3 regions of the Nocardia sp. CY15 genome follow, and region 3 is predicted to be linked to each of the others. Evidence: riboswitches for the same ligand, from Rfam matches in the RefSeq annotation. Region 3 holds a riboswitch; each other region holds the start of a gene.
What was found. Region 3 has a riboswitch for cobalamin ahead of GVY39_RS14815 (CbtB-domain containing protein). Riboswitches for the same ligand answer to the same signal wherever they lie in the genome.
Positions count from the first base shown of each region.

Region 1: another riboswitch for cobalamin. It lies ahead of GVY39_RS20755 (iron ABC transporter permease); the one in region 3 lies ahead of GVY39_RS14815 (CbtB-domain containing protein).
Region 2: another riboswitch for cobalamin. It lies ahead of metE (5-methyltetrahydropteroyltriglutamate--homocysteine S-methyltransferase); the one in region 3 lies ahead of GVY39_RS14815 (CbtB-domain containing protein).

Region 1 covers NZ_VUOT01000019.1:104,117-111,740, forward strand. The annotation lists gene GVY39_RS20730 (DUF2306 domain-containing protein) at 1-626, opposite strand, end outside; gene GVY39_RS20735 (TetR/AcrR family transcriptional regulator) at 795-1,517, shown strand; gene GVY39_RS20740 (D-alanyl-D-alanine carboxypeptidase family protein) at 1,729-2,643, opposite strand; gene GVY39_RS20745 (ABC transporter substrate-binding protein) at 3,022-4,032, opposite strand; gene GVY39_RS20750 (ABC transporter ATP-binding protein) at 4,033-4,803, opposite strand; gene GVY39_RS20755 (iron ABC transporter permease) at 4,803-5,855, opposite strand; cobalamin riboswitch at 5,965-6,184, opposite strand; gene GVY39_RS20760 (choice-of-anchor K domain-containing protein) at 6,418-6,978, opposite strand.
Region 2 covers NZ_VUOT01000001.1:548,577-556,200, forward strand. The annotation lists gene GVY39_RS02695 (pyruvate carboxylase) at 1-688, opposite strand, end outside; cobalamin riboswitch at 1,069-1,257, shown strand; gene metE (5-methyltetrahydropteroyltriglutamate--homocysteine S-methyltransferase) at 1,422-3,692, shown strand; gene GVY39_RS02705 (limonene-1,2-epoxide hydrolase family protein) at 4,057-4,428, opposite strand; gene GVY39_RS02710 (short-chain fatty acyl-CoA regulator family protein) at 4,796-6,217, shown strand; gene sigJ (RNA polymerase sigma factor SigJ) at 6,196-7,131, opposite strand; gene GVY39_RS02720 (MFS transporter) at 7,307-7,624, shown strand, end outside.
Region 3 covers NZ_VUOT01000010.1:107,365-114,988, forward strand. The annotation lists gene radA (DNA repair protein RadA) at 1-786, shown strand, start outside; gene GVY39_RS14790 (hypothetical protein) at 866-1,516, opposite strand; gene GVY39_RS14795 (carbonic anhydrase) at 1,640-2,263, opposite strand; gene GVY39_RS14800 (A/G-specific adenine glycosylase) at 2,354-3,271, shown strand; gene GVY39_RS14805 (alpha/beta fold hydrolase) at 3,342-4,088, opposite strand; gene mhuD (mycobilin-forming heme oxygenase MhuD) at 4,147-4,461, shown strand; cobalamin riboswitch at 4,542-4,694, shown strand; gene GVY39_RS14815 (CbtB-domain containing protein) at 4,725-4,919, shown strand; gene GVY39_RS14820 (CbtA family protein) at 4,910-5,701, shown strand; gene GVY39_RS14825 (hypothetical protein) at 5,737-6,219, shown strand; gene GVY39_RS14830 (OsmC family peroxiredoxin) at 6,288-6,728, opposite strand; gene GVY39_RS14835 (multidrug efflux SMR transporter) at 6,880-7,200, opposite strand; gene GVY39_RS14840 (FMN-dependent NADH-azoreductase) at 7,202-7,624, opposite strand, start outside.

The sequences.
Region 1 (7,624 bases), on a different contig from region 3:
GTCTTCTGCACCCGCTGTCCGCGTTCGATCCACCATTCGGCGGTCAGCAGTGACAGCGTCCAACCGAGCCAAGTGCCGATGCCTGCGATCGTCTGCGTGAGTAGCTCCTCGTCGCCATGAAAGGTGCTGTTCAGCTGGGGACTCAGGATGAGCAGCAGCGCTACGCCGAGTACCCGGTTGAGCATGATGGACAGGGTGAGCGCGAAGCTGCGGATCATCCAGCGGCGATGCTCGGCGAATCGGCGGCGCCGGGCCATGCGCCAGCCGGTGAGGGTGGTGATGAGCCACAACGTCGCAAGCATGACGTTGCCGACCCGGGCGACCGGACCGAAGGGGCTGGTCGCACCGATCACCAGTCCGGCGAGCCCTGCGGGTAGCACACCGGCGATGACGTACCAGCGACCCAACCGCCGATGTGAAACGGGATGCTTGCGCCGAAACCACGGCCAGACCTGGAATCCGCAAACGAGGATGGCGATCGACCCACACACTACGTGCACGACGAGCAGTGGGTAGTGCGGCGCGAATCCCGGGTCGGGGACCCGCGACCGGGTCGGATCCAGCGTCAGATATGGCGGCAGGGAGAAAGCGACGAAGGCGAACGTCAGTACCAGCAGCGGCCCCATCCAGGGGCGCTGCCACCATGATCGCCGATGTGGTTTCGGCGCAGGTGATTTCGGAGGACTAGTCGGTATTGCCATAGTGGACCACCCGTAGATCGCGAGGACGATACTATTGCGTAGTTTATACGCAATAGCGTAGTGCATACGCAATACGAAGGCGTGAGGAGCGAAGTGGCCGAGGAACTACCGCGCGTGGCGCGACTGCTGTGGTCGGGCACTGAACGTTCCGGCCGCGGCCGACGGCCGGCGTTGACCCTGGATCGCATCGTCGAGGCGGCCATCGCCATCGCGGACGCGGACGGGATCGGCGCGCTGTCGATGCAACGGGTCGCCACCGAACTCGGCTCGGCCACCATGTCGCTGTACCGGCATGTGCCGAGCAAGGACGACCTCGTCGCCCTCATGCTCGATACAGCCATGGCCGAACGGCTCGACCTGCCCATGGGTGACTGGCGGGCAGCTCTCGAACACTGGGCGCGCCGAACCCGTGAGATGTATCTACGCCACCCTTGGATATTGGCGGTCGGTGCGAGCAATCGCTGGATGGGCCCGAATGAGGCCGCATGGGGAGAGGCCGCGATGAGCGCTCTCCTCGATACCGCGCTGCCACCGGAGGCCATCGGCGATGTAGTCTTCTCCGTCAACGCTTTCGTCAGCGGTGTTGCGCGCCTGGAGATCGACCCGGCACTGGGCCGCGGGGCAGCGGGGTACGTCGGCCCCATACTCGACCCGGAGATGGTCCAGCGCTACGGGCAGCCCGCGCGGTACCCGGCACTGATGGCCATTCTGACCGCAGGAGCAGGCGGCGACCCTGGTACGCGTGCCGTCGCCGGGGGCGTGTTCGAGTTCGGCCTCGGCAAGCTGCTCGACGGCATCGCCGCCTATCTGGCCTGATTCGAACACCGCGGACTCGCGCCAGGCGGTGATCATGGCCAGGCACACCCTCGGGTTGATTCAGATCGAGAACCTGGGTGACATCTGATTGCGAATTTCGATCACCCAGGTGCTCGTGGCGTGCGGGTCCCTCGTGGCGCCACCCGGTCGTATTTGTCGCGGCGAATCATTCTGGTGTGCGGTGCGGTTGGCCGGTCTGCCGCGTTCGGTGTCAATCGATCGGCAGCAGGCTCAGGATCGGGTCGTAGGCCCAGTTCAGCATGCGCTCGGCGTCGTTCTTGGCGGCGACGTCGCTGTCGGGCGAGCTGTGCAGGACTACACCGATCAGCGGTATTCCCGCCCTGACCGTTTCGAACAGCAGGCAGGTTCCCGCGGCGTCGGTGTATCCGGTTTTGATGCCGATGGTGCCGGGATAGTCGCGCAGCAGCAGATTCGTGGTCTGCCAGAGGTGTGCCCGGTTGTTCGGGCCTGCGGGCAGGTGATAGCTCTTCGACCCGACGATCTCTCGGAACACTGGCGTGCTCATCGCGCGCAGGCCGAGGGCCACCAGGTCCGCTGGTGTGGAGTAGGTGGAGTGGTCGGTGGGGGCGGGCAGCCCGCTGGGGTCGGTGAAATGTGTCCCTGCCAAGCGCATGTGACGCGCGGTGTCGTTCATTCTGGCGAGGAAGCCGTCTTGGCCGGGCCCGTAGGCCTCGGCAAGGGTATAGGCGGCGTCGCAGCCGGACGGCAGCAGCATCGCGTACAGGAGTTGTCGCGCGGTGAGCACTTCACCGGGGACCAGGCCCGCGTTGCTTCCGTCGTACTTGGTGCAGTAGGCGATGATCTCCTGCGGCACGGTAATGCCCCGGTCGAGGTCGCCGGAGTTGATCACTACCAGTGCCGTCATCACCTTGGTGATACTGGCTATCGGGACCGGGATGTTCGGCTGTCGCGACCACAGCACCGTGCCGGTGATTCCCTCTGCCAGCGCTGCTCCCGACGCCTGCACTGCCTCCGGCTCAGGGGTCGGCCAGGGTAATTGAATATGGGTCTCGCTCGCGGCAGGCGCGGGCGCGACTCCATGACCGGCTACCACGACCAGCGCTCCGGCGACAGTGGCCTGCAACAATCTAGCAAATGTGTGCATAGCCGCATTCTGCCGTGTGTCTCTGCCGATCAGCGGGATTTCACCGTCTGCATTATGGCGTTGCTCCAGTACAGCATGCAGTTAGCTAATCAAGGATGCTCTGCGCCCGGCACCTCTCGCGGCGACCGCTCGCCCAGCGGCATCACCGGATCGAACGACGAGTTCGTGTCTCGGGGTGCCTCGATGTGGACCGGCCCGATCTCGGTCAGCACCGAGGTGATCAGGGCTCAGCCGAATCCAGCGGCGGTGACGGCAGGGTCGGTTTCGATGACGCAACCTGCACGATGTTCATCGGTTGCGGCGTGATCATCACGTCCGATCGGAGAATTCCGCCCGGAAAGCTGTACGCCGCTGCCGGGTACAAGTGATCAGCGATGCTCAGTATCCTTTGGAACGGAGGAACCCGGCTATTGTGACGACGGCCTGGGGGTTGCGTGGACTTTCGACCAACGCGGCGTAGGGCAACGCGATGATGTTGTTCTCGCGGACAGCCGCTGTTCCGGCCATCAGCGGATGGGCGCGCAATTGCTCGATCTTCGCTTGCACCGAGTTCTCCGGGCCCGCGCCGTAGTCGACGATCACGATCGCCTGCGGATCCCGCTGTGCCGCGGCCTCCCACGAGGTCGTGGTCCACGAATCGTTCAAATCGTCGAAGATATTGGCGCCACCCGCTTCGCGGATGATCTGCGACGGTGCGGCGGTACGGCCCGAGGTGAACGGTTCCGGTGTCGCGCTGTCGAACAGGAAGACCCGGACCGGTTGCTGTCCGGCCGGTGCACTGTCGGCGGCTACGGCGACCTGTTCCTGGTATCGGGAGACCAGTTCGCCCGCCTTCTCGCGCACATCGAAGATCTCGCCCAGGTTGGTCAGGTCTGTGTACAGGGCGTCGAGCGGTTCCATAACCCCGCGGCGATTCGTTCCGGGCTGTCGGCATGCCTCGGTCAACTGGTACGGCACCGCCCCGATCGACCGCACCCATTCCGGGGTCATACCCGTGGACTCCTTGAATCCGTAGTTCCAGCCGGCGAAGACGAAATCGGGGGCGGCGGCCTGGACGACTTCGCGGGTGAAGGCGTCACCGAGCGGCGGCACGCGTTCGAAGTCGGCCTGCCACGGTGAGGTGGCGATGTCGCGTTCCTTACCGGGGTAGCTGGTGTAGCCGACCAGCCGATCGGCCAAACCGAGGGCCAACATCATCTCGGTGATCCCCGTGTCGTTGGTGATCACCCGCTCGGGGACACCGTCGACGGTGAGCGGAGCGCCGCAGTTGGTGACCGTCACCGACTGACCGCTCACGTTCCTCGGGGCCTGCTGCACCTCGGCGCCGCAAGCTGCCGTGACGAGTACGCACGTGACAGCAATTGCCGTGATCACCGGGGATGACCTCATCTATCGTTCCTTCTGGTCGAAGATGATCTGCGGGACGCCCAGCCGGGGGTGGCTGACGATATGGCCGCCGATCGAGAACCAACGGGTGATCACCTCGGTGGTGATCACCTCGTTCGGGGGGCCCGAACACACGAGCCGGCCCGCGTGCAGGACGAAGATCCGGTCGCAGTGCTGGGCGGCCAGATTGAGGTCGTGCAGCGCCGCCACCACGGTGATGCCCAGATCTCGCGCCGCGGACAGAACGCTGTACTGGTGATGGACATCGAGGTGATTGGTCGGCTCGTCCAGGACCAGAACGCGCGGCTGCTGGGCAAGCGCCCGCGCGATCAGAACACGCTGGCGCTCACCGCCCGACAGCGACAGGAATCCGCGCGACGCGAGATGCCCGATATCGGCCGTCGCCATCGCCGCGGAACAGATCCCCCGGTCGCGTCGGTGCGTGCCCCGCAGCAGCGCGGTATGCGGTAGTCGTCCGGTGGCGACGACCTCGGCGGCGGTGAAGTCGAACGGAGTAGTCGTATCCTGGGTGAGCGCCGCTACCTGACGGGCGTTCTCGCGCATGCTGATCGCCGCGATATCCGTACTGCCGACCAGGACTCGTCCCGTCGTCGGCGACAGTGCGCGGTAGAGGCAACGCAGCAGGGTGGACTTACCGCTGCCGTTCGGGCCCACGATGCCGATGAACTCTCCTGGCGCGGCGGCCAAGGTCACCGCCTCGACGACCGTCGTGCCGTCGAACTCGACCGTGACATTCTCGTAGTCGACCCGCATCAGCCGTGCTCCACCAGTGCGCCGCGGCGTCGCATCAACAGAACGAACACGGGAACCCCCACCGCCGCGGTGATCGCGCCCAGGGGTAACTCCTGCGGTGGTAAGAGTGTCCGCGCCAACAGGTCCGCGGTCACCAGGAACACGGCGCCCAGTAGCGGTGTCACGATGGTGAGGCGCCGGTGGCCGGCGCCCACCAGCAGTCTGGCGATATGCGGAACCACCAGTCCGACGAAGCCGATCGCCCCGCAAACCGCAACGAAACATCCCGTCATCGCGGCGGAGACGACGAACAGGAGCAGCCGGAACCGGGAGGCGTTCATCCCGAGAGCGGCGCCGACCTCGTCTCCCATCGACAGTGCGTCGAGGTGTCGCGCGTACACGGCGATGACCGCCAGTCCGATCGCCGCAACCCCGGCGACCAGTGGCACCATTCGCCAGGTTGTCCCGGCCAGACTCCCGAGCAGCCAGAACATCACGGAACGGGCGGCATCCCCGTGCGGGGCAAGGAATACCAGCACCGTCGTCGCCGCGGAGAAGCCGTAGCCGATGGCGGTACCGGTGAGCACCAGGCGCAGCGGCACCAGCCCAGAGGCCGAACGCGCCATCAGATAGACGAGCACCGTGGCGCCCAGCGCCCCGGCGAAGGCGGCGGTCGACAGCGCGTAGATACCGAGCGCGCCGAAGACCCCGAAGAGTACGACTGCGGTAGCGCCCACCGACGCACCCGAGGAGATCCCGAGGACGTATGGGTCGGCGAGCGCGTTGCGGACCATAGCCTGTACGAGCAGTCCGACCCCGCCGAGACCGGCTCCGACCAGGGCCGCCAAGAGTACGCGGGGCAGCCGGGAATCGACGACGATCCGATAGTTGGCGACGTCGGCGGCGACCACCGTCCCGCCGGTGAGTTCGGCCCAGAGGAACCAGACCGTGTCACGCCAGGGGATATGAGCCGCGCCCAGCGCCAGAGCGAGCACGCAGGCCACTGCCAGCGCCGTGATCAGGCTGGGGACCAGCACGGCGACCGACAGCCGGCGCCTCTCGACACTTCTCATCGGTCCAGCTCTACCCACACCGTCTCGAAATCGGATGTGCGCGGGCAGGCGAGCACCACAGGACCCATACCTCGTCAACCGCTCCCTCGGAGTCGACAGAAGGCCGCGCCATCGGCTCGGCCACGCGGGCAGGTCTTCGGGCTCGTGGACGTGACACCGGAACCTTCGGCCTCGCCTACTGGCGGTCGCTTCCCGGGCTCGGAGCCCAGTGCTGATGACCGCGGTCGTTTCCACATACCGCTGCGGGGCAGCTCCGGATTCCCACCGGATTCCCTCTTACGAGCCGCCCGTCCGGGGGACGAGCGGCAACCAGCGCTCGGTCACAGTAGCATTCGAGCCGCCCGCGGGACGCCGTCGCCTCGATTACCGGCCCGGAGCGCGCGCCGCGGGCGCTGGGCTGTGCATCCGAACTCCGGTCGGGTGCTCGGCTACCCGTGTCCGGTCGCTGCGCGCGAGAATGGCGGGCCGGTTCACGCGCTCGTAGCCCCTGCTGAGCCGGACCGCCGTGCCTGTTTTCGCCGCACGGCGGTGAGGTCCTGCGTCGGCGGGATCGGTGCTGGGGTCAGGAGCCCGGCTCATCCGTCGGCTCGAACCGGGCAACGAGCCAGACTCTTTTGGTTCTGCCCTCGGGATTCTGGAACTGCGGGATCACCTGCCCGGTCTGATCCAAGAAACCCGTGATCGACACCTTGTATTCGGTGTCGTCGATGTACACGATGTCGTTCTCGTGGACTACGGGCAGTTTGACCACGTCGGACACGTCGCCAGGCTGGTTGGCCGTCTCGTTATGGCGGAAACGCAGTGTGAAGGTGTGGTCGAACCCCTCGTCCTGGAAGTCCACCGTGACCTTCAGGTACACCCGGAACTGCGTGTGCTCGAGGTGGATTCGGCGGTTGTAGTGCGCGAAGATGCCGAGATTGAAATCCTTGCCGTCCAGGCGGGCATCGACGTCGGTGAGACCCGTGAAGTCATAACCGCTCTTCTCGCTGTCCTGCGCGCTGCCCCACCTGATGCTGGATCTGATGCCGCTGCTGGATGCGACGCCAGGTTTTCTCAGACCTTCGAACTGTGTCTCGTCGACGCTGACACGCGTCCATTCCCCTTTGGTGCTGACTTTGCCCACGACAGAAACCCTCCCTGGACCCGGATCTCACCGGATGATCTGTCTATCCAACGAGACTCCATCATCCCTCCACGGAGGCAACTTGTCATCGAAATCGTCTGCGAGTCAACGCTACTCGTCGGCAGGCAAGGCAACCGACCCGCAACGTCCCGTTGCCCGTCCGCCGGGCAACGGTCTGGACCCACATCCTGCGCTGCGACCGGTCCGGCCCTGATCGCGGTAGTCGGCGAGTCGGTCCGTCGTAACAACCTCGTGCAGGAAACCGAAAGTCGCCGGACCACGCTTGGAGCGATCTCCACCGAGAGGGATTCGAATGAGAAGACCGATAGTCGCCACCGCACGAGTTGCGGCCGCCGCGGTGCTGGGTCTGGGCGTTGCGGCGGTAGCCGGTTCCGGGACGGCTCAGGCCGCGCCACAGGACTGCGTCATCACGCGGGAGCTGACCAGTGCGACGGCGACATGTCATGATCACGACGCCCCGGCCGGCAGGGAGTACGCCCTGATCGTCGACTGCTTCGGCTTGCACGGTGTGCCGAATGCCTTCCCGTTGATGGCCTTCGGTCCTTACAGCGGCTCATGGAGCGGTTCGTTCAGTCCATCAGGTCATGGCGCGGCCGCGTGTGCAGGTCCTTTCAGCATCGGAACC
Region 2 (7,624 bases), on a different contig from region 3:
AACAGTCCCGCTCGAACAGGTGCATGACGTTGCCGTGCTGGTCGGCGAGGATCTGCACCTCGATATGGCGTGGGTTCACCACCGCCTGCTCCAGGAATACCGTCGGGTCACCGAACGCCGACTCCGCCTCCCGCGACGCCGCCTCGATCGACTCGCGCAGCTGCTCGGGAGCGGCGACCCGGCGCATGCCGCGCCCGCCGCCGCCCGCGACCGCCTTGACGAAGATCGGATACTCCAGCTCCCGCGACGCGGCCAGCAACTCCTCCACGTCCGACGAGGGCGCGCTCGAGCGCAGCACCGGCAGGCCTGCGGCCTTGGCGGCCTCGATGGCGCGCGCCTTGTTCCCCGCCAGCTCCAGCACCTCGGCCGACGGGCCGATGAAGGTGATGCCCTCGCGGGCGCAGGCCGCCGCCAGGTCCGGGTTCTCCGACAGGAACCCGTAGCCCGGATAGATCGCGTCCGCCCCCGCCGACTTGGCCGCCGCGATGATCGCCTCGATCGACAGGTAAGCCCGCACCGGATGGCCGGGCTCCCCGATCTGGTACGACTCCGCCGCCTTCAACCGGTGGACCGAATTGCGGTCCTCGTGGGGGAACACGGCGACCGTCCCGATGCCGAGTTCGTAAGCCGCGCGGAAGGCTCGAATGGCGATCTCGCCACGGTTGGCAACCAAGACTTTCGAGAACATTGAACTAAGGTACCCGGCTGCGTGAACCGCACCGACACGCAATCCCCCTTCGTAAACCTCTTCACAACGCCGACTAACACCGTTGCGAAGTTGCGTTCATCGCGCCGACACATGGGCGGCGCGCCGGCAACCGGTGTGCTGTCCGAACGCCGACTTCCGGCTCGGGGGGCGGTGGTGAAGGTTCGGGGTCGCAGCGTCCACCTCGTGCCCGAGCCGCTGATGTCCCGGCCATCGGCGCTCTGTCGCGGGCCGGTCGCCCCGCTCGGGCCCGCCGCGTCCTATGCTGAGGGGGCAGCTGGTTCACCGCAGTGCGACGAGATGGAGCCCCGACGTCGCGCGACGGAGTCGAGCCCGCCCGGGCGGCGACGTCACGGCGGGTGAGAGGGAACCCGGTGGGAATCCGGGACTGTCCCGCAGCGGTATGCAGGAACGACCGCCGTCACCAGGCACTGAGTTCAGCGGAGCCGGAAGGCTTCGCGACTCGGGAAGCGACGGCCAGTAGGTCGGCCATCGGGGAGCACCCCGGCGTATGCCGGTTCCCCGGCCGGTGCCCGCGAGTCCGAAGACCTGCCAGCCGTGCCGGGTACGCCGTACCCGGCGGCCACCGCCTCGTGGATTGGGCGTGCGGATCACCAGCTGACGTGTCGGGCTCCTCGCCGGGATATCACCGGCATGTCGCAGGTCTCCGCCTGCCCGTACGGCGATGGCTTCTCGTCCTCGGCAATGGAGAAACATCGTGACTGTTGCACAGCAAAAGCCGTTCACCGCAACGGTTCTCGGGCTACCGCGAGTGGGGCCCCGGCGTGAGCTCAAGCGGGCCACCGAAGCCTATTGGGCAGGTGGGATCGACGCCGGACAGTTGCACGCCGTAGCGCGCGACCTGCGGCAGGCCCAGCTCACCGGATTGCGATCCGCGAGACTGGACTCGATCCCGGTCGGCACGTTTTCCTACTACGACCAGATGCTCGACACCGCCGTCCTGCTCGGCGCGCTGCCCGCACGGGTCGCCGGGATCGCGGACCCGCTGGAACGCTACTTCGCCGCCGCGCGCGGCACCGACACTGTCGAGCCGCTGGAGATGACCAAGTGGTTCGACACCAACTATCACTACTTGGTTCCGGAGATCGGTCCGCAGACCGCGTTCTCGCTGCACCCGGACAAGCTGCTGGCGGAAGTGCGGGAATCGCTCGAGCTCGGCGTGCCCGCGCGGCCGGTGGTGATCGGCCCGATCACCTTCCTGAAGCTGGCCAAAGCGACCGGCGGACCCGCCCTCGCGCGGCTCATCGAGCTGCTGCCGCTGTATCGGGAACTGCTGCGCAGACTGGCCGTCGCCGGTGCTGAGTGGGTGCAGATCGACGAGCCGGTGCTGGTCACCGACCTCACGGCGGAGGAGATCGGCCTGGTGCAGATCACCTACGACGAACTCGCCGATGCCACCGATCGTCCGGCGATCCTGGTGGCGACCTATTTCGGGCAGCCGGATGCCGCGCTCACCGCGCTGGCGGGCACCGGTATAGAAGGAGTAGCCCTCGACTTCACCGCCGGGACCGACGTCTCCGCGGTGGCGTCCGTGCCCGCGCTGGCGGGCAAGCTGGTCGTCGCGGGGGTCGTGGACGGTCGCAACGTGTGGCGCACCGATCTCGACCGCGCCCTGGCCACCCTCGGTACGTTGCTGGGCTCGGCCGCGCACGTAGCGGTCTCGAGCTCGTGTTCGTTGCTGCACGTGCCCTACACCCTGGCGGCGGAGACACGCTTGGACGAGCGGCTACGGTCCTGGCTGGCGTTCGGGGCGGAGAAAGTGACCGAAGTGCGCCTGCTCGCGACGGGACTGAACGAAGGCACGGAGGCGATCGCGGCCGACTTGGCCGCGGCGCGTGCGGCGCTGGCCTCGCGGAGGTCGGATTCACGGCTGCACGATCCGCGGGTGCGCGCCAGGCTGGCCGCGCTCGGGCCGGACGCCACCCGCCGCGCTCCCGCCGAACAACGCCGGGAACTGCAACGGGACCGTTTGCGGCTGCCCGCGCTGCCGACCACGACGATCGGTTCCTACCCGCAGACCTCGGCTATCCGACAGGTACGAGCCGCGCTACGGAAGGGCGAGATCGACCAGGCCGAGTACGCGCGCCGGATGCGCGCCGAGATCGCCGACGTCATCGCGCTACAAGAGGAGCTGGGACTCGACGTGCTGGTGCACGGCGAGCCGGAGCGCAACGACATGGTGCAGTACTTCGCCGAGCAACTCGACGGGTTCGCGGCGACCGAACACGGGTGGGTGCAGTCCTATGGGACGCGCTGCGTGCGGCCGCCGATCCTGTTCGGAGACGTCGCGCGGCGCGAGCCGATGACCGTCGAGTGGATCGGTTACGCGCAGTCGCGCACCGACAAGCCGGTGAAAGGCATGCTGACCGGCCCGGTGACGATTCTGGCGTGGTCGTTCGTACGCGACGACCAGCCGCTCGGCGAGTCCGCCAGGCAGGTCGCGCTGGCGATCCGGGACGAGACCGTGGATCTGGAACAGGCGGGCATCCGGATCATCCAGGTCGACGAACCGGCGCTGCGTGAGCTGCTTCCGCTGCGCGCGGCCGATCAGGCCGCGTACCTGGAGTGGTCGGTGCGGTCGTTCCGGCTGGCGACCTCCGGGGTGTCCGACGCGACGCAGATCCACACCCACCTGTGCTACTCGGAATTCGGCGAGGTGATCGATGCGATCGCCGGGCTGGACGCCGATGTCACATCGATCGAGGCGGCGCGCTCCCACATGGAGGTACTCGACGACCTCAACGCGGCGGGGTTCGACCTCGGCGTAGGCCCCGGCGTGTACGACATCCACTCACCGCGGGTGCCGAGTGTGGACGAGCTCACCACGGCGCTGCGCGCGGCACTGAAGGCGGTTCCTGCCGAACGGCTCTGGGTGAATCCGGACTGCGGGTTGAAGACCAGGGGCCGCGTGGAGGTGGAAGCCGCGCTGCGCAACATGGTCGCCGCGGCGGCGGCCGTGCGGTGACCCTGCCCGCCTGATCGAAGATCGGTGCCCCCTTCCAGGATTCCGGGCGAGGAGCCTGACGAAGGGGGCACCGAACATCGACGGCCTCAGTCGGATTCCGGCTCCGGCCGTGGCGGCTGCCGCCGCCGCGAGGTGTACCGATCACACGGCTCTTCCCGCCGCGTCACCGGTAACTCCCGCGCCCGCGCCCGCATCCCCCGCCGCCACGCCGTATGACACCCCGAACAACGTTCCACCGGCTACCCCTCCTCACATGTCGACCACGACACCGTCTTTCCGGCTTACCTACTTCGACGCGCCCATCCTCCAATCGGTTCCCGCACCCGCGCCGTGTTTCGCCACAGACATCGGTGGCGGCCGAGCCTCACAGTCCGAAGGCCCGATTGATGGCGGCCATGTCGAAATAGTCGCGCCAGGTGGTGATGGCGCCGTCGGCGACTTCGAAGAAACCCATGACCGGGAGCGGGGTCGCGCGTCCGGCCGAGTGCAGGGTGTCGGTGCGCTCGTTCATCACCACGCCCCCTGCCGCGATCTGGTGGTGGATGTCGAAGTCGATGGAGTCGAAGGTGGTCAGGAAGCCCGCGATGAAATCGCGGATGGCGGTGCGGCCGACGATGGGTTCCATCGGGATGTTGTGGTACACGGCGTCCTCGGCGAAGTACGCGCTGATTCGATCCGGATCGGGGTCGGACCAGCTTCGGCACATCGCGCGCACGAGTTCGTCGGGATCGGGCATTCGCTTGACTCGCTTTCCTGCTACCGAAGGGCGGAGTGCCGCCGCCCTCGATTCAACCAAGCAATCGTTCGGTAGGGAAGGGGCGATCGACAGCCGCCCGCGCCTACGGGGACGTGCCCGGCAATAGGCGGTGATCCTGGACGAGAACTGAGGCCCCCCAACAGACGATCCCTTTCGCAGTCCGCGGCGCCCGTTCCAGGCACCGGGTGATCGAGGGTTTCGCGGCGGACGTGCGGAGCGAACGCCCCTCTCTTCGCACGCTACGCAGATCGGACACGATGCTGAACACCTCGAAAAATCGTATATTGGCGGGTAATAGCGCGCGTTCTTGCGATGATTGCGAATAATCGCAGCTACCATCGTGCAGGTGCGCAAGATGTATGCGGGCGCCCGGCTTCGGCGATTGCGTGAAGAGCGGAGAATGACTCAGGCGGCTCTGGCGAAATCGCTGGATCTGTCGCCGAGCTACCTCAACCAGCTCGAGCGCGACCAGCGCCCCCTCACCATTCCCGTACTGCTGAAACTCAATTCCACCTTCGACCTCGACGTCCAGTTCTTCGCCGCCGATTCGGACGCGCGCCTCGTGTCCGACCTGCACGAAGTGCTGGTGGACGCCGCGGGCGGGCACACCGCGCCGCTGACCGAGGTGGAGGAGCTGGCGACCCGGCAGCCGGAGGTCGCCAGGATCGTCGTCGCGATGCATCGCCGACTACGCGCCGCGACCGATCAGCTCGACCTGTTGTCGGCGCGAGTGTCCGCACCCGCGGGCGCGCCCGGGGTGCCCATGCCCTACGAGGACGTGCGCGACTTCTTCTATGACCACCACAACCACATACCGCAGCTCGACATCGCCGCCGAGCAGCTGTTCGAGAACCACGGGCTGACCATCGGCTCGCTCGATCGCCAGCTCGCCCGGATCGCCGAGGAACGCGCCGGAGTCACCGTTCTGGTGCGCGGCGACGGCGCCGACCCGAACGTCCCGAAACGGCACTACGACCCGGCGAGCCGGACGCTCACGCTGGCCCGGCGGTTGCGGCCCGGCCAGCGCGCCTTCCAGATCGCCACCACGCTCGGTTTGCTGCTCTACGGGGCCGAGCTGGATGCCGTACTGGCCGAGACCCCTTCGCTCAGTGGCGAATCCCGCACGCTCGCGCGCATCGGACTCGCCAATTACTTCGCGGGCGCGCTGGTGCTGCCGTACGGGCGATTCCTGCGCTCGGCAGAGGAGCTGCGCTACGACATCGACCTGCTCGGCCTGCGTTTCGAGGTCGGCTTCGAAACCATCTGCCATCGGCTCAGCACCTTGCAGCGGCAGGGGCAGCGCGGGGTCCCGTTCTTCTTCGTCCGCACCGATCGCGCGGGCAACATCTCCAAACGTCAGTCCGCCACCGCGTTCCATTTCTCCCGGGTCGGCGGCAGTTGCCCGCTGTGGGTGGTGCACGAAGCCTTCTCGCATCCCGGCCGCATCCTCACCCAGGTGGCGGAGATGCCGGACGGCCGCCGCTATCTCTGGGTCGCCCGTACCGCGGCGGTCGCGCCGCACGGGTTCGGCGCGGCGGCGAAGAATTTCGCGATCGGACTCGGCTGCGACATCGAATACGCCGACCGCCTGGTGTATTCGGCCGGGTTGCCACTGGACGACCCGGCCGCCGCGGTCCCGATCGGCGCGGGCTGCAAGGTGTGCGAGCGTCCCGCGTGCCCGCAGCGCGCCTTCCCGCACATCGGCAGCCCGTTGGCAGTAGCCGAGCACACCAGCACCGACCTGCCCTATCCACGGCTCGGGCGCTGACCGGTACCGATCCTGGTGAGCTTGTCCGGGTTGGTCACGGCGTAGATCGCCCCGATCCGCTCGGTGGGCACGTCGATGTCGAGCACGACCACCGCGAACGGCGCGCCCGCGGAGAAGATCAGCACGGCCGCGTCGCCGTTGACGAAGCGGTATGCGACACCGAGATCGGGCACGTGACGGCGCACGGCCGGGCTGACGATCAGGCGAGCGACCTTGTCCCTGCCGTAGATCGGCCGCAGCGCGGCCTGCTGCTTTCCGCCGCCGTCGGACCAGAACGCTACGTCCGGCGCGAGCAGTTCCAGCAGTCCGGCAAGATCACCGTCGAGCTGTGCGGCGAGGAGCTTCTCGGTCACCCGCCGCTGCGTGTGCGGATCGGCCCGCCACCGTGGCCGCCGAGCGTGCACATGCTCCCTTGCGCGATGCGCGAGCTGGCGAATCGAGGCGGGCGCGCGGCCGAGGATCTCGGCGATGTCGGCGTGCGGATAGCCGAACACCTCGTGCAGCACGAACACCGCGCGCTCCAGCGGGGTCAGCGTCTCCAGCACGACGAGCACGGCCATGGACACCGACTCGGCGCGCAGCGCGCCCTGCGCCGCGTCTTCGACGAGATGTCCGCTCGCCCCGTCGGTGACCAGCGGTTCGGGCAGCCACGGGCCGACGTAGGTCTCCCTCCGCCGATTGATCGCCGCCCGCCGGGCCAGCGCGTGGTTGACCGCGACGCGCACCAGATACGCCCGGGAATGCCGGATTTCGGCACCGCCGTCGCGTAGGCGCGCGGCCCAGGACAGCCAGGTCTCCTGCAACACGTCCTCGGTGTCGGCGACACTGCCGAGCATGGAGTAGACCATCGAGAAGAGCAACTCCCTGTGGTCGGCGAACACACGTGTGGCGGCTTCGTCCGCGGTCTCGGTCATCGGTCTCCTCCGGTCTCACGGATAGGAGCGCGGCAGCGCCGCGTTCTGTGACGTGCGTGCCCGAATTGTGATCTGCCTCTCGCCTGCGCGTCGCCGTGTCACATCCACCGGATGCCGTCGCTCTCGGTTCGCAACGGAGGACAAGGTTCGTCCGTCTCGAGAGAGGAAAATAGGAGTGCGCGCACCCACCGAAACACCGTCGTCCTTGGCGACCCGCCGCGGCAAACTCTTGCTGGCACTGCTGTGCACGGTGGCCTTCCTGGATTTCGTGGACGGTTCCATCGTCAACGTCGCGCTGCCGACCATTCAGCGCGAACTCGGCATGTCGGTGCCCACGCTGCAGTGGCTCACCAGCGGATACCTGCTCACCTACGGCGGATTGCTGCTGCTCGGCGGCAGGCTGGCCGATCTGCTCGGACGCCGCCGCGTCCTGATCGCGGGCACCGTGATCATCGGTCTGTCCTCCGCGCTCGGCGGACTGGCCGACAGTAGC
Region 3 (7,624 bases):
AAGGCCAGCGGGATCGCGGTGCTGCTGGTCGGGCACGTCACCAAGGACGGCAGCGTGGCGGGCCCGCGCACGCTCGAGCACTTGGTCGACGTCGTCCTGCACTTCGAAGGCGACAAGAACTCCACGCTGCGCATGGTGCGCGGCATCAAAAACCGCTTCGGCAGCGCCGACGAGGTGGGTTGCTTCGAGCTGCACGAGGACGGCATCGCCTGTGTCGACGACCCGTCCGGCCTGTTCCTGCACCACCGGACGGATTCGGTGCCCGGCACGGCGGTGACCGTCGCGATGGACGGCAAGCGCCCGCTGGTCGGCGAGGTGCAGGGCCTGACCGTGAAGACCGAGATACCGCAGCCGCGGCGCGCGGTGAGCGGACTGGACTACAACCGGGTCGCCATGGTGCTTGCGGTCCTGCAGAGCCGTGGCCGGGTATTCCTCGGCAAGAGCGACGTCTACGCCGCGACGGTCGGCGGTATGCGGCTGGTCGAGCCGTCGGCCGACCTGGCCATCGCGCTCGCCATCGCCAGCGCGGAGTCCGACGTCGCGATTCCGCCGGGCTGGGTGATCCTGGGCGAGGTCGGACTCGCGGGCGAGGTCCGCAAGGTGACCGGCCTCAACCGCCGACTCGCCGAAGCCGAACGCCTGGGCTTCACCACCGCCTTGGTGCCTCCCGGACTCACCCCGGTGAAAAGCACCATGAGGATCCACGAGGTCACCGACCTCCGCTCCGCCATCCGCATAGCCGGTCTACGCAAACTCCGCGCCGCCCCGGAAGAGGCCGCCATCTGATTCGACCGGCTGCCGGGCACGTCACCATCATGAGCCATTCAGAACACCCAGCGTCGTAGCCGCTGGAAACCGAGACGACTCAGGCGATGTTGAACGGCTCGGCCGCACTGCGTACCGACCCCAGTTGCGCAACGACGTTGTAGGCCCCCGGCGGGACCTGGACACGCTCGCCCGCGCAATTGGGCTGGGAAGTAGAGCCCGACCAGGTCACCGTGAACGCCGCCTGCTCACCGCGATTCATCGTGCGGACGTCGGGCTGGCCGTCGGGGTAGCAGTCGGTGCTCGACCACAGGCGCCGCTGGCCGTCGAGCGTGTGCACCGAAACCTGTTGCAGACCCGAGCCCATGTCGCGGGTGCACGCCACCGACGAGATGTTGGTGATGACGATGCCGAACACCGGCTGCTCACCGGTCTTGTAGGTGGGCTGCTCGACGGTCACCTTGATCGCCAGCGACTGGTCCGGGCAAGGGCCCGCCGCTGCGGCGCTGGTGCTCGCCGCGGAGGACTTCGCCGCGCCGGAATCCCCCGACGGCTTGGCCGCCGCGTCGGCGGGCTTGGCCACGACCGAGCTGGACCCGGCGGACTTGGTGTCACCGGGCGAGTCACCGCCGCGCGCGACCGCGAGCACGACCCAGATCACCAGCGCCAGCGCGACCACCAGAACTCCGATGGCGAACGCGCGGCGACGCCAATAGATCTCCGGTGGCAGCGGTCCATTCGGTTCCAGCACGCCTCAACGGTAAGGGCAGAATCGGGCGCATCGTCTCAGGGGCACGGCGTGTCGGCCACCCGCCCCCAGCAGCGACGAGTACATTCCGCCGGCACGCTGGGCGAATCGCGGGCGCGCCGCCGGTCAGACCTCCTCGCCGATGTTGCCCACGACGCGGTGCAACTGCACTTTGCCCTCGGCCAGCTTGTAGGTGACGGAGGCGATGGCGCACTCACCGGTCGCCACCGCCTGGGAGATGATCATCGACCGCTGCATGAGCAGGCGGCTGGTCTCCACGACGTGCCTGGCCTCGATCTCGTCGACGGTGGACAGGCCTTCGCGTCGTCCGATCAGAATGGACGGCGTGACCCGCTCGACCACGCTGCGGATGAACCCGCCCGGCACCTCGCCGCCGTCCAGCGCGTCGATGGTGGCCTTCACGGCTCCGCAACTGTCGTGCCCGAGCACTACGATGAGCGGCACGTTGAGCACCTGCACCCCGTATTCGATCGAACCGAGGACCGAGCTGTCGACCACATGGCCCGCGGTGCGCACCACGAACATGTCGCCGAGGCCCTGGTCGAAGATCAATTCGGCGGCGACCCTGGAGTCGCCGCAACCGAACAAGATCGCTTGCGGATGCTGGCCGCTGACGAGCTTGGCCCGGTGCGCGGCACCCTGGCTAGGATGCAGCAGCGCACCGCTGACGAAACGCTCGTTGCCTTCACGCAAGGACTTCCAGGCACTGATCGGGTTGGAATCCGGCATACCGACCATTGTGCACAACACTTGCGTTACCAGCGAGTTCGATTGGTTACAGGTGGGCAAATACCGCCTGGCGGCAGTAGGACAGGGATAGTGAGGGCAGTGCGGAAGGGCGTGCCGAAGGGCATCGACGCGGACACGTTGCTGGACTGGTACGGGGAGACCGCGCGTGATCTGCCGTGGCGGCGGCCCGGCGTCACCGCGTGGCAGATCCTGATGAGCGAGATCATGCTGCAGCAGACCCCGGTCGTGCGGGTCGAACCGATCTGGCGGGAGTGGGTGGCGCGCTGGCCGGTCCCCTCGGCGATGGCCGCCTCCGCACAGGCCGAGGTGCTGCGCGCCTGGGGCAAGCTGGGCTATCCGCGTCGAGCGCTGCGGCTGCACGAGTGCGCCACGGTACTGGCGGCCGAGCACGGTGACGAAGTGCCCGCCGACGTGGACGTGCTGCTCGGTCTGCCGGGGATCGGCGCTTACACCGCGCGCGCCGTCGCCTGTTTCGCCTATGGTCAACGGGTTCCGGTGGTGGACACCAACGTCCGCCGTGTGGTTGCCAGGGCGGTGCACGGCCGCGCGGAAGCGGGCAACCCGTCCTCCCGGGACCTGCCGGAAACCGAAGCGCTGCTGCCGCTCCAGGTCGACCGCGCCGCCGTGTTCTCCGCGGCCCTGATGGAACTGGGCGCGACCGTGTGCACCGCCCGCACCCCCGATTGCTCGCGCTGCCCGCTGCTGAGCTGCGCGTGGGTCACCGCTGGCAGACCGGTGAGCGAGGTGGTCCGCCGCACCCAGAAATACGAGGGCACCGACCGCCAAGCACGCGGTCGCCTGCTGGACGTCCTGCGCCACGCCACCGGACCGGTGGAGCGGATGCGTCTGGACCTGGCCTGGACTCGCGACCCGGGCCAGCGCGACCGCGCGCTGGACTCGTTGCTGGTGGACGGCCTGATCGAACAGACGCCCGACGGCTTGTTCGCCTTGGCGGGCGAGGGCGGCACCCCCGTGGCGAACAGCTGAGCTGGAACCGCCCGCGAGCGGTTCGGCCGCAGCCCCGCGGCCGAACTACTCGTCGCCGGTCGCTTCGCCCCTAGCCGCCGAGCACGCGCCGCAGGAACCGCTCGACCTCGGCCCGGTAGAACTCCGGTTGGTCGTCGTGCACGAGGTGTCCCGCGCCGAGGACCAGGACGTAGTCGGCGCCTGGATGCGCGGCGACCATCTGCCGCATCTGTCCCGGCGGAGTGATGCTGTGCTCGCCTTCCAGCAGCAAGGCGGGCACTCGCACCGCATGCCATTGCGGCCAGAAGTCGCGCGTACCCCACTCCTCGGAGATGTCGCGGAAGGTCGCGACCGAACCGTGCAGCCGGTATCCCCGCGGCCCGCGCTGGAACGAGTTCAGGAAGTACCGCCCGGCGACCGGGCCGAAGAAGGCCAGCACGGCCTCGTCGTCGGGAAACGGCTGCGGCCACGCCTCGATCATCGCCGCCCATCCGGCGGCGGTGCGTCCGGTGAAATCCGGCGCGATGTCCTCGATCACCAGCGCCCGGACCCGGTCCGGGTGCGTCGCGGCGAACACCCAGCCGTGCAGCGCGCCCATCGAATGTCCGATCACCACCATCGGCTCGGTGATCGCGGCGGTGCCCGCGGCGAGGTCGGCGACGAATGCCTCGGTCGTCAGTTCCGCAGGCGCCGCCCTGCCGTGCCCGGCGGCGTCGAAGGTGTAGACGTGACCGTATTCGCGCAGCCAGCCCAGGTGATCGCGCCAAGTGCGGGCGCTGCCCATCAGTCCGTGCAGCAGCAGGATCGGCGCGCCTGCTCCGCCTTCGTCGTGCAACATCGGTTCGACAATACGAGGCACCGAGCATCTGCTGGGCGTCAGCCGCTAGCTTGGACGCATGGCTGTTGTGAAGATCAACGCGATCGAGGTTCCCGAGGGCGCCGGCCCCGAGCTGGAGAAGAGGTTCGCCCACCGTGCGCACGCGGTCGAGGGCTCACCCGGCTTCCTCGGCTTCCAGCTGCTGCGCCCGGTCGCCGGTGAGAAGCGGTACTTCGTTGTGACCCAGTGGGATTCGGAAGAGTCCTTCGCGGCCTGGCGGGACGGGCCCGCCCGCGAGGCGCACGCGGGCGAGCGCCAGAAGCCGGTCTCGACGGGCGCGTCCCTGCTCGAGTTCGAGGTCGTGCTGGACGTGGACGCGAATCCGGCGGACTGAGCCGAATACTCGGTGCCGGGCAGGTCCGCCTGCCCGGCGACTCGCCCGGCACCGTGGTACGCCCGTGCCGGACACTGTTGACGCCGAGGTCGGTGAGATGTCACAGTTCGAAGGACAAACGCGAGGGTGATGCGGTAATTCCGGTGAGATTCCGGAGCGGTCGCGCCACTGTGTTCCATGCACCGAGTCCGGTGCCGGAAAGCCAGACACCGGCACCGTCGCGCCCACCACCCGACGGGACGCGTATCCCAAGGAGGACTCGAATGGCCATCGCGCATTCACCCAGCCGGGCAACCGACTCCCTGGCCACCGTGCTCGTCACGGTCGGTGTCGTTCTTCTCGCACTGCTCACGCTCTACCTGGTCGGATTCGACCAGGGCCTCATCTCGCGCAGCGGGATGTATTTGCACGAGCTGATGCACGACGGACGCCACCTGCTGGGGCTTCCGTGCCACTGATCGGTTCGCTCCGAACACTGCTGCTTCGTGGCCTGCTGGCCGGCCTCATCGCCGGACTGCTGGCCGCGACAGTCGGTTACTTCGTCGGCGAACCAAAACTCGACGCCGCCATCGCCATCGAGGAAGCGGGTTCCGCCGCCGGGCACACACACGGCGAGCATGCCGAATCCCCGGGCGGGCATTCCCACGGTGACGAGGAAGAACCGCTGGTGAGCCGCGGCGGCCAGAAGTTCGGCCAATTCCTCGCGCTCGGACTGGCCGGGGTCGCGCTCGGCGCCGTCTTCGCCTCTGTCGCACATTTCGCGCGGCGCTACACCACGCTGTCCGGGCCGCGGCTCACGTTGCTGCTCGGTCTGGCGGGATGGGCCGCGATCGTCGCGGTCCCGTTCTTCAAGTACCCGGCGAACCCGCCCGCGGTGGGCGATCCGGACACCGTCGACGAGCGCACCCTGTTGTGGCTGGCGGCGGTGCTGCTGGGGATCGTGGCGGTCGGCACGGCGGTGGCGGTGTTCACCGCGCTGCGCGCCCAACTTCCCACGTTCCGGCTGATCGGCGGCGTCGCGGCGTTCGTGCTGGTGACCGCGCTCGGCTATGTCCTGCTTCCCGGTGTGAACGAGGTGGGCGCGGACTTCCCGGCCACCCTGCTGTGGCAGTTCCGGGTGGCGTCACTGGCCGAGACGGCGACGCTGTGGGCCTGCTTGGCCTTGGGCTTCGCGGCCCTCACCGAGTTCGCTACGCGCACCGATACCGCCGTAGGGGCAGCCGTCGCTACCGCGGAGTGATTCGCGTCCGGAAACGCTGAGGCAGTGTCGGCCCCATGACCGGCACCGCCTTTTCCGTCTGGCCCGCATCGTCGCGTGACCACCCCGCTGCGCCACCGCGCCCCGTTCGCGTCGCGTTCGCCGCCTTGGCGGTCGCCTTGGCGGCGGGCATCGCCGAAGCCGTCGTGCGGGCCGCGCTCGCTTTCCCCGAAACCGACCGGACGACCATTGCCGCCGGACTGGCGGTGCGCACGGCGATCTACCTTCTGGTGCTGGTCGTGGCGGTGCGCATGACCCGCGGCGACCGCTGGGCCCGCCTGCTGATCGCCGTCGGCATCGGCGTATTCGGCCTGTTGTCACTGATCGTCGAACCGCTTGCCGCGGCCATGTCCGCCAACGAACTGCGCGACCTCTTCCGGGACGCGTCACCGGCGTCCGTGCCGCTCGCGAGTCTCCGCAGCGTCCACGTCATCGCGGTGCTGATCGCCGTACCCGCCCTCTACACCCGCCCGGCCCGCCGCTACTTCCGCAAGCGCTGACTCCCCTCACGCGTTCGTGCCCCGCTCCTCCGACCGAAGGCGCGGGGCACGAAGCGGTGGTGCGAGAACTAGTCGAGAGCGGCGTCGAGGGTGATGTGGTCGACCCCGGCCAGTGCCTTGCTGATCGGGCACCCCGCCTTTGCGGCCTCGGCGGCGGCTTGGAAGGCGTCGGCGTCGATGCCGGAGACGCGACCGCGGACGGTCAACTTGATCCCGGTGATCCGGAAGCCGCCCGCCGGGTCGGGGCCGAGCGTCACGTCGGCCGTGACGTCCAAGCTTTCCGGGGTGCCACCGGCATTGCCGATCTGCGCCGAGAGCGCCATCGCGTAGCAGGAGGAGTGCGCGGCCGCGATCAGCTCCTCCGGGCTGGTGGTGCCGTCGGCCTCCTCCGCGGAACGCTTGGGGAACGACACGTCGTACTTTCCGACCCCCGAACTGGCCAGTTCGACCTGTCCCGAACCCTCCTGCAGGGTGCCGGTCCAGGCAGTACGCGCGGTACGTGTGGGCATCACGGTCCTTTCGCCGATGATCGTTTGACGATTCAGCACGAACCTACCCCGGCCGCCTCGCCCCGGCCTACCGGTTCGCCGATCACTCGCGCGTCGGCGCATCGCTCGCACACGCCGGTAAACCCCGGGCGCACCAAGCGAATCCGTGCCGTCACGCCGGATTGGTGAGCCTGGCCAGCACGATGCCGCCGAGGATCAACGCGAGCGCCAGCACGCGGCCCGCACCGAGCGGATCCTTGTGGACGAGGACACCGAGGGTGATCGCCCCGAGGGCGCCGATCCCGGTGAACACCGCGTAGGCGGTGCCGACCGGCAACGTCTGCATGGCCCGGGACAGCAGGTACACGGCGGCGGCCCCCAGAACGAAGCAGATCAGGGTCTGCACCGGTTTGGTGAAGTTCTCGGTCGGTTTGATGCTTTGCGACCAAGCGATCTCCACCAGACCGGCGACGGCGAGGACTACCCAGTTCATCTCAGTACTCCCCGGCCAGATCCCGAACGGTCGCCAACGCTCGGGCGTAGGACTCGTCGTGCTCGGCACGCCGATTCGCAAGCACCGGATCTTGGCGGGAATTGGCGAGTTCCGCGTGTACGAACACGGTGTCGGAGACGGCGAAATGACCTGCGAAGAAGTCTCGCAGGAAGCGCTCCTGGTAGTCGTAGGCCGCTTTGGGAGCGCCCGGCGAGTACGCGCCACCACGGGCGCTCGTCACGATGAACCTTCGGTGCTCCAGCGACATTCGCGGAAAGGTGACCTGGTCCAGCCATGCTTTGAGCGAGGCCGGGATCGAGTAGTTGTACATCGGGGTTCCGATCAGGATCACGTCCGCCGAGAGCAACTCCGCCAGCAGCGGCTCGACGATCTCCCACGCGGCGGCCTGCTGCGGGGTACGAAC